4 regions of the Desulfitobacterium sp. LBE genome follow, and region 4 is predicted to be linked to each of the others. Evidence: riboswitches for the same ligand, from Rfam matches in the RefSeq annotation. Region 4 holds a riboswitch; each other region holds the start of a gene.
What was found. Region 4 has a riboswitch for cobalamin ahead of DESLBE_RS09270 (MotA/TolQ/ExbB proton channel family protein). Riboswitches for the same ligand answer to the same signal wherever they lie in the genome.
Positions count from the first base shown of each region.

Region 1: another riboswitch for cobalamin. It lies ahead of cbiE (precorrin-6y C5,15-methyltransferase (decarboxylating) subunit CbiE); the one in region 4 lies ahead of DESLBE_RS09270 (MotA/TolQ/ExbB proton channel family protein).
Region 2: another riboswitch for cobalamin. It lies ahead of DESLBE_RS00365 (ABC transporter substrate-binding protein); the one in region 4 lies ahead of DESLBE_RS09270 (MotA/TolQ/ExbB proton channel family protein).
Region 3: another riboswitch for cobalamin. It lies ahead of cobT (nicotinate-nucleotide--dimethylbenzimidazole phosphoribosyltransferase); the one in region 4 lies ahead of DESLBE_RS09270 (MotA/TolQ/ExbB proton channel family protein).

Region 1 is NZ_VLKD01000001.1:2,195,916-2,199,155, reverse strand. Features, by position in the region: gene DESLBE_RS10400 (glycosyltransferase family 8 protein) at 1-158, shown strand, start outside; gene cbiD (cobalt-precorrin-5B (C(1))-methyltransferase CbiD) at 187-1,350, shown strand; cobalamin riboswitch at 1,386-1,564, shown strand; gene cbiE (precorrin-6y C5,15-methyltransferase (decarboxylating) subunit CbiE) at 1,574-2,914, shown strand; gene cobI (precorrin-2 C(20)-methyltransferase) at 3,012-3,240, shown strand, end outside.
Region 2 is NZ_VLKD01000001.1:75,405-78,644, forward strand. Features, by position in the region: gene DESLBE_RS00360 (iron ABC transporter permease) at 1-931, opposite strand, end outside; gene DESLBE_RS00365 (ABC transporter substrate-binding protein) at 1,014-1,982, opposite strand; cobalamin riboswitch at 2,096-2,239, opposite strand; gene DESLBE_RS00370 (ATP synthase subunit B) at 2,379-2,675, shown strand; gene DESLBE_RS00375 (AarF/ABC1/UbiB kinase family protein) at 2,668-3,240, shown strand, end outside.
Region 3 is NZ_VLKD01000001.1:42,022-45,261, reverse strand. Features, by position in the region: gene DESLBE_RS00185 (ATP-binding protein) at 1-997, opposite strand, end outside; cobalamin riboswitch at 1,119-1,292, shown strand; gene cobT (nicotinate-nucleotide--dimethylbenzimidazole phosphoribosyltransferase) at 1,389-2,528, shown strand; gene cobU (bifunctional adenosylcobinamide kinase/adenosylcobinamide-phosphate guanylyltransferase) at 2,548-3,162, shown strand; gene cobS (adenosylcobinamide-GDP ribazoletransferase) at 3,155-3,240, shown strand, end outside.
Region 4 is NZ_VLKD01000001.1:1,956,287-1,959,526, reverse strand. Features, by position in the region: gene DESLBE_RS09275 (AraC family transcriptional regulator) at 1-629, shown strand, start outside; cobalamin riboswitch at 859-1,035, shown strand; gene DESLBE_RS09270 (MotA/TolQ/ExbB proton channel family protein) at 1,171-1,845, shown strand; gene DESLBE_RS09265 (DUF2149 domain-containing protein) at 1,796-2,107, shown strand; gene DESLBE_RS09260 (InlB B-repeat-containing protein) at 2,141-3,240, shown strand, end outside.

The DNA.
Region 1 (3,240 bases), 240 kb from region 4:
TTGATCTGGATTGGGTCCGCAGCAATACAGCGATTATTCACTATTGCGGCCGCAACAAACCCTGGAAAGACAACTATATTGGGGAGTTGGACGTTTTTTATAAAAACTATGAGCAAAAGGTTCGTGCCCAAATGAAGGATTTTGAAACTATGAGGTGAAATGATAGCATTATAGTTAAATACGATAATGGGTGGGGCGGCTGATATGAGGAAAAAGACGAAGGACAGGCATTCATGGAAAACGGGCTTTACTACGGGCAGTTGTGCAGCAGGGGCAGCAAAAGCTGCCTGCCTTTTGCTGAAAGGACTGCATCAGGGAACAGAGGTGGATATCCCGCTGCCTCAGGGCGAACGGCTTCAATTGCCTGTACATAGATGGGACAGGGCGGAAGATGTTGCTTGGGTAAGCATTATCAAAAATGCGGGAGATGATCCCGATGTCACCCATGGTTTGGAAGTGGTCGCCAGGGTGCAGCTCCTTTCTCAAAGAGGAGAAATCCTTATTCGCGGCGGGCGGGGCATCGGAGTTGTCACCAAAAAGGGTCTGCAGATTCCTCCGGGGGAAAGCGCTATCAATCCTGTTCCCCGGTCCATGATTCAGGCCGCGGTACGGGAGGTATTTCCCCAGGAAGAAATCCTGGTGGTGATCGAAGTGCCTGAAGGGGAACGGCTTGCTCTAAAGACCTTGAATCCCCGCCTGGGAATTATGGGAGGGGTATCGATCTTAGGTACAACGGGTATCGTCCGGCCGATGTCGGAAGAAGCCTTTAAGAATTCGATCCTGCCTGAATTGGATCAAGCCGTCGCTTATGGACACAAAGCCATTGTTCTGACTCCTGGCAATTATGGCTTTAAGGTAGCCAGGGAGCAGCTCATGGTCCCTGAGGAAGCCATTATTCAGATGAGTAATTTTGTGGGCTTTTTACTGGAAGAGGCTGCTTATCGCAAGATCGAAAAGGTGCTTCTCTTAGGTCATATTGGCAAACTCATTAAAGTGGCCGGGGGAATATTCCATACTCATACTCATGTTGCCGATGCCCGGATGGAGATCCTGGTGGCCCATGCCGCCCTGGCTGGTATGGATCAAAATTCCTTGCAGACCATCGCGGAGTTGCCGACAGTTGAAGGTGCTGCCGAGGAAATTCGCAGCAAGGGCTGGGGGAGCCTTTTATTTAAACTGGCTGAAAGGGCAAGCCACCGGGCTCAAGACCATGTGCATGGGGAACTTCAGGTGGGAACTGCCTTTACTTTGCTTAACGGAGAGATCATCGCCTGGGACGATCCGGCTATGGAGATCGGCAAAGAATTTTGGCATTGGCCGCCGGTGGAGGAGGAATTTTGGCGAAAATAGAGAATAGTTTAGTAATTCGAATTAAGTTGTCTTAACAACCGAATAGTATTCAAGGTTCCTCTTTAGAGGAAGAAAAGGGAAGCCGGTGAAAATCCGGCGCGGTCCCGCCACTGTGAACCACGAGTGTCTCTTAAGGCCCACTGGGATGAGCCTGGGAAGGGAAGAGGCATAAAGACTGGAAGCCAGGAGACCTGCCTTGAACATTGCGCTACGTCCACGAGCGATGGATGATGTAGTGACGATTTCGGAAATACCGAAGGGAAGAACCAAAGAGCCGCTCAGGGCTCTTTTTTGTTTAGCTTGCTTTTTTATTGAGCTTAATCGAGGGGAAGGTGATGGGATGATTCAAATAGTGGGGATAGGCCCTGGTACGAGAGCATGGGTTCCCCAGGCTGTTGAAGCAATGGTCGCTCAGAGTGATGTTTTGGTAGGAGGGATACGAGCCCTGGAGCTGTTCCCGGATTTCCAAGGAGAGTCATACCGGGTCACTGGAAATCTGGCGGAAACTCGGCAAACCTTGCAGAAAGTATTGCAGCAGGGCAAAAAAGCCAGTGTCCTGGTTTCCGGTGATCCAGGTTTCTATAGTCTGCTTCCTTGGCTGAAAAGGGAGTTTCCTCAAGAAGAAATTCAAGTATTGCCGGGCCTCAGCTCCATTCAGCTGGCCTTTGCCCGGGCAGAGATACCCTGGCAGGATGCAGAGCTGCTTAGTGTCCATGGCCGTCCGCTGAACTGCTTGCCTTTACATCTCAGCCGGCCAGTGGGAGTTCTTACTGGCGGTGAAAACTCACCCCGGAAGATCGCTGAGTATTATCACACCTATGGCTGCAATCCGCGGATTTCACTTGGCAACGCCTTAACCTATGCGGAAGAGCGTTGGCTGAATACAGATGCTGATCAGCTCATGAATTCAGAAGAAGATTTCGCCAATGCGGTGATGATCCTCTATCCGGAAGAAGCGGAGCATAAGCCGGAACAATCTGTCCTCTCCCTGCCCAGGAGCTTTGGCATCAAGGATGAGGAGTTTATACGCGGTGATGTCCCCATGACCAAGACGGAGATTCGCGTTCAAGTTCTGGCTAAGGCGGGAATTATCCCCGCGAGCCGGGTCTTGGATGTGGGAGCCGGGACGGGAAGTATAAGCATTGAAGCTGCTCTTCTGGCTCATCGCGGCTGCGTTTATGCGGTGGAGGAAAATCCGGAGGCACAAGAGCTGATCCTGAAGAATCAGGAGAAATTCCGGGTAAGCAACCTGCGCTTGATTCGTGGCTCCGCACCGCTGGCTCTGCAGGAAATCCCTCCTGTGGATGTCTGCATTATTGGCGGAAGCCATGGACAGATTCGGGAGATTTTACACCAAGCCCCTCTGGTACCTGGGGGACGGGCAGTGGTGACTGCCGTAACTTTAGAGACATTGGCTCATGGTATGGAGGCCCTGAAAAGCTTGCAATACGAGGATGTTGATGTGGTTTCGATCCAAGCTGTACGCTGGAAGGGCATTAAGGATATTCATCTTGCCCAGGCCCAAAATCCTGTATTTATACTCTCAGGAAGGAAAGGAAGCTAAGGTCTCCGCTCAAACACAGGAGCCAAGAACCCTGGCAAGGGAGCGGCACTGCAGAACTGCAAACTGGCTGCAAGACGAGGAACTAAGGAGGAACAAAGTGAAGAAGGATAGGAACGAAGACAAAAACACAGTAACCACCCTGATCGGGGAAAAGGCCAAATTCTATGGGGTGGGTGTAGGACCGGGGGACCCTAAGCTCATTACCCTGAAAGCCGTGGAAATATTACAAGCTATTCAAGTTGTCGCCATACCCAAATCCAAGATGGAGCGGGAAAGTGTTGCCTGGGAGATTGCCCAGTCACACTGCCCCTCCGGAGTCAGCATTT
Region 2 (3,240 bases), 1.9 Mb from region 4:
CCATGGTATCCGACCACAAAAGGAAGATTGCTCCCGCTAAAGTAGACACCGGCAAGAGAATCCGGTGGTCAGGTCCTACGAGGAGGCGCATGAGATGGGGAATGATCAAACCGACAAAGGCGATAATCCCCACCATGGAGACTGCGGCTGTGGCCAATAAGGAACCGACCATGAGAATGGCAATTTTCTTGCGCTCCACATTGATTCCCAGGTGAGTGGCCGCTCTTTCCCCTAAAGCGATGACATTCAGCTCCCGGCTTTGCAAGAGAAGATAGGCCAAGCCGAGCAGAAAATAAGGGAGAAGGATCAGGACATTCTGCCAGCTGCTGTTGGCGAGACTGCCCATCATCCAGAAGATAATCTGCTGCATCTGCTCGCCGGAAACGGCAATCAGAAGAGAGAGAAAAGCACTCAGCAAAGCCTGCACTACCACACCGGCCAGGATTAAGGTTTCCCGTTCAAACTGACCATGCTGTCTGGATAGAGAGAAGACAAAGGCCAGAGAAATAAGCCCTCCGGCAAAGGCGAAGAGGGGCAGGGCCGATTGACCGAAGAAAGAAAAGCTGCGAAAAAAAAGGATAGCGGAGGCGGCGCCAATGGCGGCTCCGGAGGAGACCCCCAGGATATAGGGATCAGCCAGAGGATTGCGCAGAATTCCTTGAAAAGCCACTCCCGAGGTTGCCAGCATGGCCCCAACGATGAGGGCTAAAAAGACCCGGGGCAGGCGCAGATTCCAAACGATGGATTCCTGGGCTGAGGACCAGCTGGGGTCAAAGCTCAAAAAAGGCAGATGGTTTAAAATGATCTTCCAGGTCAGATGAAAAGGCAGGGAGACGGAGCCGGTCATCACACAGATGACAACGGAAAGAAGCAGGAGCAAGGATAAGCCCAAAATCCAGGGTATGCTTTTGGGGAAAGTTCGGGAATTCATCTTTATGTTATCCTCCTTAACTTAGGTCAATAGCTCTCTCCCCATACGGATGATAAGACCACCCTTGCCAAGGGCTAAAGAGTCAGAAACGCTCCGGGTAAAGGGCTTTAGCGATGGTTTCCAAGCCGTCGACGATCCGGGGACCGGAGCGGGTCACCATATCGCTGTCCAGATCGTAAATCCGGTCATTGCTGACAGCATCGATGGCTTGCCAAGCCGGGCGGGCGGCGATGGTGGCCTTCACATTATCCATGTAGTAGGAGTAGGTGCTCAGGATAACCTGAGGGTTCTTCTCAATCACCTGCTCCTCGCTGTATTGCGCCCAATCCTGGACATCACTGGCGATATTGATGCCACCTGCTTTGGTGATGAGTTCGTTAAGAAAGGTTCCTGCACCGGCGGTAAAAAGACCTGGATCCACTTCAATCCATACCCTGACCCGCTCAGCTTCCTTGATGGCCTCTACTTTATCGGCAATGGCTTGTTCCTTTGCTTTCATTCCCTGGAGCACAGCCTGGGCCTGTTCCTGAGTATTGGTAATGTATCCTAGTTCCTCAATGGTTTGATAGGTGCTTTCCAGACTTTGGGGGTTTAAATGAGCGACAGGTATCCCCAAACTGCGCAGGGAGTTAATAAAGCTGTCCTTATGCATTCCGGTCACGACCAAATCCGGTTTGAGCTGAATGAGCTGCTCCAGATTGGGGTTTAAACTGTCTTCAAAAATATATTCTGCGTTCTCCTGAATACCCACCGGGTAATTATCGTACACAGTTAAGCCGATCAGCTTGCGATCCAGGCCCAGAGCGCTTAAGATCTCCGTGGAAGGCGGAGCCAGACAGATAATGCGTTGAGGTTCCTTTTCCAGAGTGGTGGCCACACCTGTATCATCTGTGTAGGTTAAAGGGTAACTTGTAGTCTGGATGGTATCTTGCCCTGAGGGCGCTTCGGGAGGAGCGGCACCTTGCTGTGAGGGTGAATTGCAGCCGCTGAGCAAAACTAAGGTCACCCATAGGGTTATCAGCAGTGTGAATGCCTGTTTTTTTCTATTCATTTTTATGCTCCTTTCGAGTTGAAGTGGAAAGATCAAGAAAAACCTTTTATCGCCAGGATAAAAGGTTTTTGCTGCATTAGTAAACTCTTGCAGCGCCGTATCCTGTCCTCGAGGAGGGTCGCTGATGATTAGGCAGGTTCCTGACTTAAGAGTGATTACTCACTCAATTCACAGTGGCGGGACCGTGCCGGAATTGAACCGGCTTCCCTTTTAACTCTTTCCGGTAAGGATTGAGTACCTAATCCTAGTGTATTGAATTAAGACAATTATAAGGCATTCGTCCGGTAATGCCAAGGTTTGTTTAGTGCGTGCTTTCCTGGTGATTAAAGAATGGTTTTCAGCAACCGCGTAAATACTAAGGATGAAGATTTCAATTCACGGCAGGGGGATGTAAGCATGAAAGATATGCTCAAGAAAGGTTTAGCCTTGGGGTTAGGTTTCGCTGTGGTGAGCAAAGAGCAAATTGAGAAGGTCGTGGATGAGTTGGTAAAGAAAGGAGAGCTGTCCGCCAATGAGTCCAAGGAATTAATGAATGAGCTGGTCCAAAAGGGCGAGGATCAGCAGAATGAGATTCAGGTCAAGCTTAAGGAGCAAGTGCAAAAAATCCTGGCGGAGCTTAACCTTCCAACCAAAGCAGACATCGAGAGGCTGGAAAACCGCATCGCTCAATTGGAAAGCCGGACCCATGATTAGCAGAAAAATTCGTCATGTTCATCGCTACCAAGAAGTAGCCACGGTATTGGCCCGTAATGGATTCAGCCTCATCCTGGAAGAGATGGGGCTTATTAATTTTATCTCTTTTTCCAGACGGATGCGGAGGCGGGAGGAAGAGGTGGATCCCATAACTCTCGGTCAGCGCCTGCGTAACGCCTTAGAAGAGTTGGGGCCTACTTATGTGAAGATTGGACAAATAGCCAGCACCCGGCCGGATATTATTCCCGATTACCTCATTACGGAACTGGAAAAATTGCAGGATCAAGTTCCGCCCTTTTCTTTTGCCGAGGTTAGTCAAATTATTAAAGCCGAGTTGGGGGCCCCGCCTCAGGATATTTTCCGGCATTTTGAGGAAGAGCCACTGGCCGCAGCCTCGATTGGCCAGGTTCACCGTGCCGTTCTCCAATCAGGGGAAAGTGTTGCGGTAAAAATCCAGCGCCCCCATATTGCCCAGAAGATCGAGACGGATCTGGAAATACTTTTGGATTTGGCTGCTTTGGCGGAAAAGCGTATGGATTGGGCCGCCCTTTATCATGTGCGGGAT
Region 3 (3,240 bases), 1.9 Mb from region 4:
TCTTATAATCACTTTCCGTGTCTTCAAAAGAAAGATCGTCAATAAACAGAATGAACTTCAAAGGCTGCTTGGCCAGGAGCCGAATAATCTTGGGGTAGTCATGCAAGTCTGTTTTCGATAATTCCACCAGGCGCAGTCCCTGTTCACCATATTCCTGCACTAAAGCTTTAACCAAGGAAGATTTCCCAGTCCCACGGTTGCCATAGAGAATCACATTATTAGCCGGAAGGCCTTTCAGGAAAAATTCCGTATTCTGGAGGATGATTCCCTGCTCCCGTTCCTGATTAATCAACTTGCTGATGCGCATGGGCTCAGGGTGTACCCCTTCCAGCCTTTCCGCACGGCCCCGCCATTTGAGAGCCATGCACCGGCCGAACAATCCGGTACCCATGGTTTGATAATAAGCAAGCAGCGCATCCACCATTTCCTCTGACCTTCCCCGAAGCAGACTCTGCTTCAACTTTTTCTGAGAGGAAAGGAGATAGTTTTCAGCCCGATTCTCTTCTTTTGCATAAGTTTCTTTTTCCCTATCCATATCCGGAAGACTCAGCCAACCAGGCCAGCTTTCCGGGCTCAATGGTTCCTCCAGCCAGAGGCCCGGTTCTTCCGCCCCTTGCTCTGCACACCGTGCCTTGACAGCCCCTTTAATATCTTCCGCCTTCAGCCCGGCAAGCTCCCGCAAATAGAGCAGCTCCCGCCCGGCCAGTCGGCGCAGCCCGGCGGGAACCCGGTCCTTTCCCTGTTGAGCCGTTTGCCTGGCCAGCTCATTGTCATCCTGAAGCATACGCTCCCAAAGATAATCAGGCCAATGAGCCTGAGTCGCCAAGGAGCAGAAATGATGATAATCTTTATAAATTGCCATCAGATCAAACTCCCTGCTCCCTATCCCCTGGAGCAGTTTTTGGAAAGAAACTGCCACCGGATCCCCTATGATGCCTCGGAAAACAACCATTCCGTCAAAAAGAAGGGATAACCGGGTAATTTTCGTCCTATTCACATTATGCACATCCTTGTTTTCTTCTTGTGTTCTAGTACAATTCTTAGTACTATCTTAAATCCTGCAATTCTTTAAGTAAAGGGTTGACAAAATCTTCTTCTTTGCTATTCTATAATTAGTTAAAAAAAGTCCATTCTTTGGTGCCCCCAAGGGGAGAATAGGGAAACCGGTGCGATTCCGGTGCGGACCCACCACTGTGTAGGATGAGCCTGAACCATAACCACCGGCCAGACCGGGAAGGGGTAGCGGCGTTTGAATCCAAGCCAGGAGACCTGCCAGGAATGAAGAAAGCCTTTCCATGGGTGCTATGGAAAGCAGCGGCGACGAAGGCAAAGTCCCGACCACTTATGAAGTGGCGGGACTTTATTTTTTTTAAAGGAGAGGAATACAGATGAGTAAAACCGAATTAGAACAGGACAAGCTAGTGGATGACTTCTTAAGACAGGAAAACCTGAGTGACGCTTCCCTGGAGGAATGTGAAACCGCCTTAGACCATCTTATCCAGGGAATACACGGTCTTGACGAACAGGTCATGGCCGCTGTACAAACCCGTTTAGATTCCTTAACCAAACCCCAAGGCAGTTTAGGAGTCCTGGAAGCCCTCGCCAAACAATTGGGCGGGATTCAAGGTCAGCCTTGGCCGGAAGTACAAAAAAAGGCCATTCTCGTCATGGCCGGAGACCACGGCGTGGTGGCGGAAGGGGTCAGTGCCTTCCCTCAGGAAGTAACCCCGCAAATGTTCTATAATTTCCTGGGCGGCGGGGCAGGGATCAATGTCCTGGCCCGTCATGCCGGCGCCGAAGTGATCTGCACCGATGTGGGCATGGCTTTCCCGCTGGATCCGCCCGAGCTTATGGCTCACCGCATCATGAACGGAACCCATAACATGGCCCAGGGACCGGCTATGAGCCGTAAAGAAGCTCTGCTCTCCCTGCTGACCGGAGCTAAAATCGCCCGCCAGGCTATCGATTCCGGAGTGAATGTCCTGGCCACAGGGGAAGTGGGAATTGGCAATACCACCCCCAGTACAGCCATTATTTCTCTCTTGACAGGTTTGCCGCCCCAGGAGGTTACCGGGCGGGGCACAGGTCTGGATGATGAAGGACTCATCCGCAAGCAAAACGTCATCGCCCGTTCTATCGCCATCAATCAGCCCGATCCTAAGGATGGAGTGGATATCCTCAGCAAAATAGGGGGCTTGGAGATCGGTGCTCTGGCCGGGGCAATTCTGACCGCAGCCTATTCCCGTGTCCCCATCCTTTTAGATGGGGTCATCTCCACTGCCGCTGCTCTCATCGCTGTCCGCATCTGCCCTACGGCCCGCTTCTTCCTGATTCCCTCCCATTCTTCTGTGGAGATCGGCCATCGAGCCGCCCTGGAACAACTGGAGCTAAAACCCATCATGCATCTGGATTTCCGCTTGGGAGAGGGAACAGGAGCCGCTATCGCTTTCCATCTTCTGGATGCCTCCATCCACATTCTCAACGAAATGGCTACTTTTGAATCCGCAGGAGTCAGCGGTAAAAACTAAGCAATCACCGGAGGTAATTATGTCAGATTTTGTGCTCATAACCGGTGGAGCCCGCAGTGGCAAAAGCCGCTTTGCCGAGCTCCTGGCCGCTCATCCCGGCCTGCCTGTCACCTACATCGCCACGGCCCAGGTCTATGATGAAGAAATGGCTTTGCGTGTCAAAAAACATCAGGACCAGCGCCCTGCCCATTGGGGCTTAGTGGAAGAACCCCTTGCCCTTTCCTCTGTGTTGGAACGCCATGCTCAGAACAAAGGGGTCCTTTTGGTGGATTGTGTAACCCTGTGGCTGACCAATCTCCTCCTTGCCCACTATCCAGCAGAAGATCATCTGACTGAGCAGGAGTATACCCAGGCCCTCCATAGGCTGGAGCAGAAGATTCTCGAACAGGTCCGCATTGTCGCCCGTATAGCCCGGGATATTACCCCTCAGGTGATTATGGTCACCAATGAAGTGGGAGATGGTATCGTCCCGGATAATCCCCTTTCCAGGATTTATCGGGATCTGGCCGGCAGGGCCAACCAGATCCTGGGACAGGGCGCCCAGCAGGTCTATTCCGTGGTCGCCGGCTATCCGACGGAGATCAAAGCTGCCGGTCAGGCCTTACTGGATTCCTTGCGGCGAGAGGATGCCTAGCATGCGCAAATTATGGATCGCCCTGACCTTCCTGACCCGAATACCACTCCCTCAGCCGGAGCAGGTGACCTCGGAAGA
Region 4 (3,240 bases):
AAAAAGAATTTGGCATGAGTGCCCGGGCCCATAAAAAAATGCTGCTTCAGCACAATGAGCATGCAGAGAAAGGAAGAATGGGCATGCAGGTAAAGATGGCGCGGAAGGAAGGCTTCAAAGCGGTGGGATATTCTATATCCCCTCAGGATGAACGCAAGAGCAGGGAATCAAAAGTCTCCGATTTGGGAGCCTACTGGCTCCATGCCGATTTTTCTTCCGTCAGCAAAGAGGATTATGCCAAATTGGCCAAAGGGGAGATCGCCGATGAAATTGGCCTGTGGTTTCAACCCGACCAGGAAAGCGACAATTTAAATTATTTTTTTGGGCCTGTGGTGGAGGATTTTGCTTACGTTCCCCGGGGAATGGTCACTCTGGAGGTTCCCGGGGCCGATTACGCAGTGTTCACCACCTGTCCGGCGGATTTGGCCCATGACAGATTTGCTTTTGGCCAAGAGGTTCAAAAGACCTGGGAATATATTTTTGAGGAATGGTTTGAAGAAAGCGATTATATTTTTGACCAGGAAAAGCTGGCCTTTGAGTTCTACACGAATGAGAATGGCGGGATGGACAGCATGAGTGCCGTTGCCAATATTTATATTCCCGTGAAAAAGATCAAAGAGAATGGATAATTGATATAAAGATAAGGGATAAGATGACTCACAAGTTTTCGGAGGGAAACATATGTGACAAGTCTAAGTCAGGATGTATCATACATCTTTGTTTGTTGCATGATGTTTACCGGAGCCGAAAGCAGGCTCTTTTTTACTTTACATTATAAAAAAACCTGTCACAAAAATGAGTTCAAAGTGGACAGGCCTTGGAGGGATGTAACGAAGAAAAATCTTAATATGGATGCAAAAATTGAATACTGAATAGGGTTGCAGATGCATTAATAAGGAATCCGGTGGGAAGCCGGAACAGCCCCGCTACTGTATGAAGGACGAGTCCCTTAAAAGATCCACTGGCTGGAGCCGGGAAGGCAAGGGATGAGGATGATTTCGAGTCAGGAGACTTGCCCTGTTCAAAAATCACGAATCTTTCGGGGGGGAAGTATGTGAGCAGCTTTGCTGTTGAATGAGGAAGAGTCATTTTAACAGCTAAGTCATTTATTTTCGGAGCCGGATGTATCGGCTCCTTTTCATTTTAAGAAGAGACAGGAGATAAAAGAAGATGGAACATTGGCTTAGCGAAACATTGCACTTAATCGGGCAGGGAATTCTGGTGCCCTGTCTGATCGTCTTGGTTGCTCTGATTATAACCTCTGTGTGGCAGGTAGGGGACTTGCTGGTGGAACTGTTTATGGAAAGACGCCGGATGAAAGTCGATATCTATACCCTCATTAAGGAAATTCACGGAGCCGGTCCGGAAGGCTTGCGCAAGACCATAGAGGGCAGCGGGCTGATCCGCCGGCAGCGGGAGGCTCTCCAGCAGTTGGTGATAGAGTCAAAAAACTTACCGCACCCCTCATTGATCGCCACGGCCCAGAGACTTCTGGCCACGGAAGAGGGTAAGTACGAAAGGACGACGGCGGTTACCGATCTGGTGGCGAAGCTGGGTCCTATGTTCGGACTGCTCGGTACTTTGATTCCCCTGGGTCCCGGAATCGTGGCTTTGGGAATGGGGGATACGGCCACCCTATCCGCTTCCCTGGCGATTGCTTTCGATACGGCCATTGCCGGTGTCAGTTCAGCCGCGGTCAGCTATGTGATATCCAACATCCGCAAACGCTGGTATGACGATTACCTGACCAACTTTGAGCTGATCATGGAATGCGTTCTGGAGGAGGTGGCTGCCCATGCTCAGGAACAGAGCCCTAAGGGGCGGGCGCAGATCACGGTTATATAGGGAAGAAATCAATCCCCTGGACGGTATTGTCAATCTCGTCGATGCCATGCTGGTCTTTGCCTGCGGTCTGATGCTGTCCATTGTTATCTATTGGGGTGTGGATTTGAGCCAGGTGAAGGATGTGATCTCCACCGACGATCTGGTGGAGGTTGAAGACCTGGAAGAAGCCGTTAAGGATGGTTCCTTTGCCGAGGGATTCACTTCCAAAGGCATGGTGTATGAAGATCCGAAAACCGGCAGGATGTATATCATTTCCGAATAACTTTTCAGCGGCATATTTGGGGAGGAGATTTAAGTGAAAAGGGAAAAGAGATGGATTTATTCTTTTTTAAGTATGCTATTATGCTTTGTTCTGGTGTTGCAGCCGATGAGCGGCTTTGTCTATGGGGATGATCTGTCCGGTGCGGGACCTGTGGAAGTTATGGCGGAGGAAAGGACGGCAGTAGAGGAGATAGCTTCTGAGCCGGTGTTTTTGATGGGGGATGGGACAGAGGCCGAGGATGATGGGATTACTTCCTGGTATCTTAATGATCCGGATGCCGAAACATTCACTATAAAAAATGAAGCGGAACTTCGCTACTTGGCGCAGTTGGTTAACGGTACGGCAGGAGCAGAGGGAAGAGGGGTCTTAAGCGGGATGAGCGTCGCCGGAGGAACGACACCTGGTGCCATAGGCTTCGCTGAAAGTACTACATCTGGGGCGATGGGCTTCGCGGTAAATACAACTCCGGGTGCGATAGATTCTGGCGCAAGTACGACTCCCAGTGCGATGAGCTTTGCGACAAGTTCGACTCCGAGCGCGATCAGCTTTACCGGAAAGACGATTAAATTGGCTGAGGATATAACTTTGCAGGGTGTGGAGGAATGGATTCCCATCGGGATGGAGGAGAATCCTTTTAGCGGGACCTTTGATGGCGATGGACATAGGATCAGCGGTCTTGCAATTGACAAAGCTGGTGAGGATTATCAGGGGCTCTTTGGCTATGCCAAAGATGCCATAATTAAAAAAGTAACGGTAGAGGGAACAGTGACCGGCGGCGATTATGTGGGAGGCATCATCGGCTTTCTCGCCGGAGGTGAGCTGGATCAGTGTATAAACAAAGCGACAGTGATGGGAAATGGTAATACCGGCGGTATTGCCGGAAGAGTATCTGCTGGAGATAGTATTGAAACAGGGGTTATTCGGAACTGTGCTAATTTGGCGAAGGTTCAAGGTAAAGCCGATACAACAGGCAGTCTGGCAGGGGGCGCTGGAGAAAAGGTATCGATCGCGAACAGCTTTTCATATTGGAAAGGCGCGGCGGAGGAAAGGATTCCTCCCTTATGCAGCGGCACAGCAGGAATAATTAATAGCTTTTATCTGACCCATGACGATGAGGATGACAGTGAACAGGC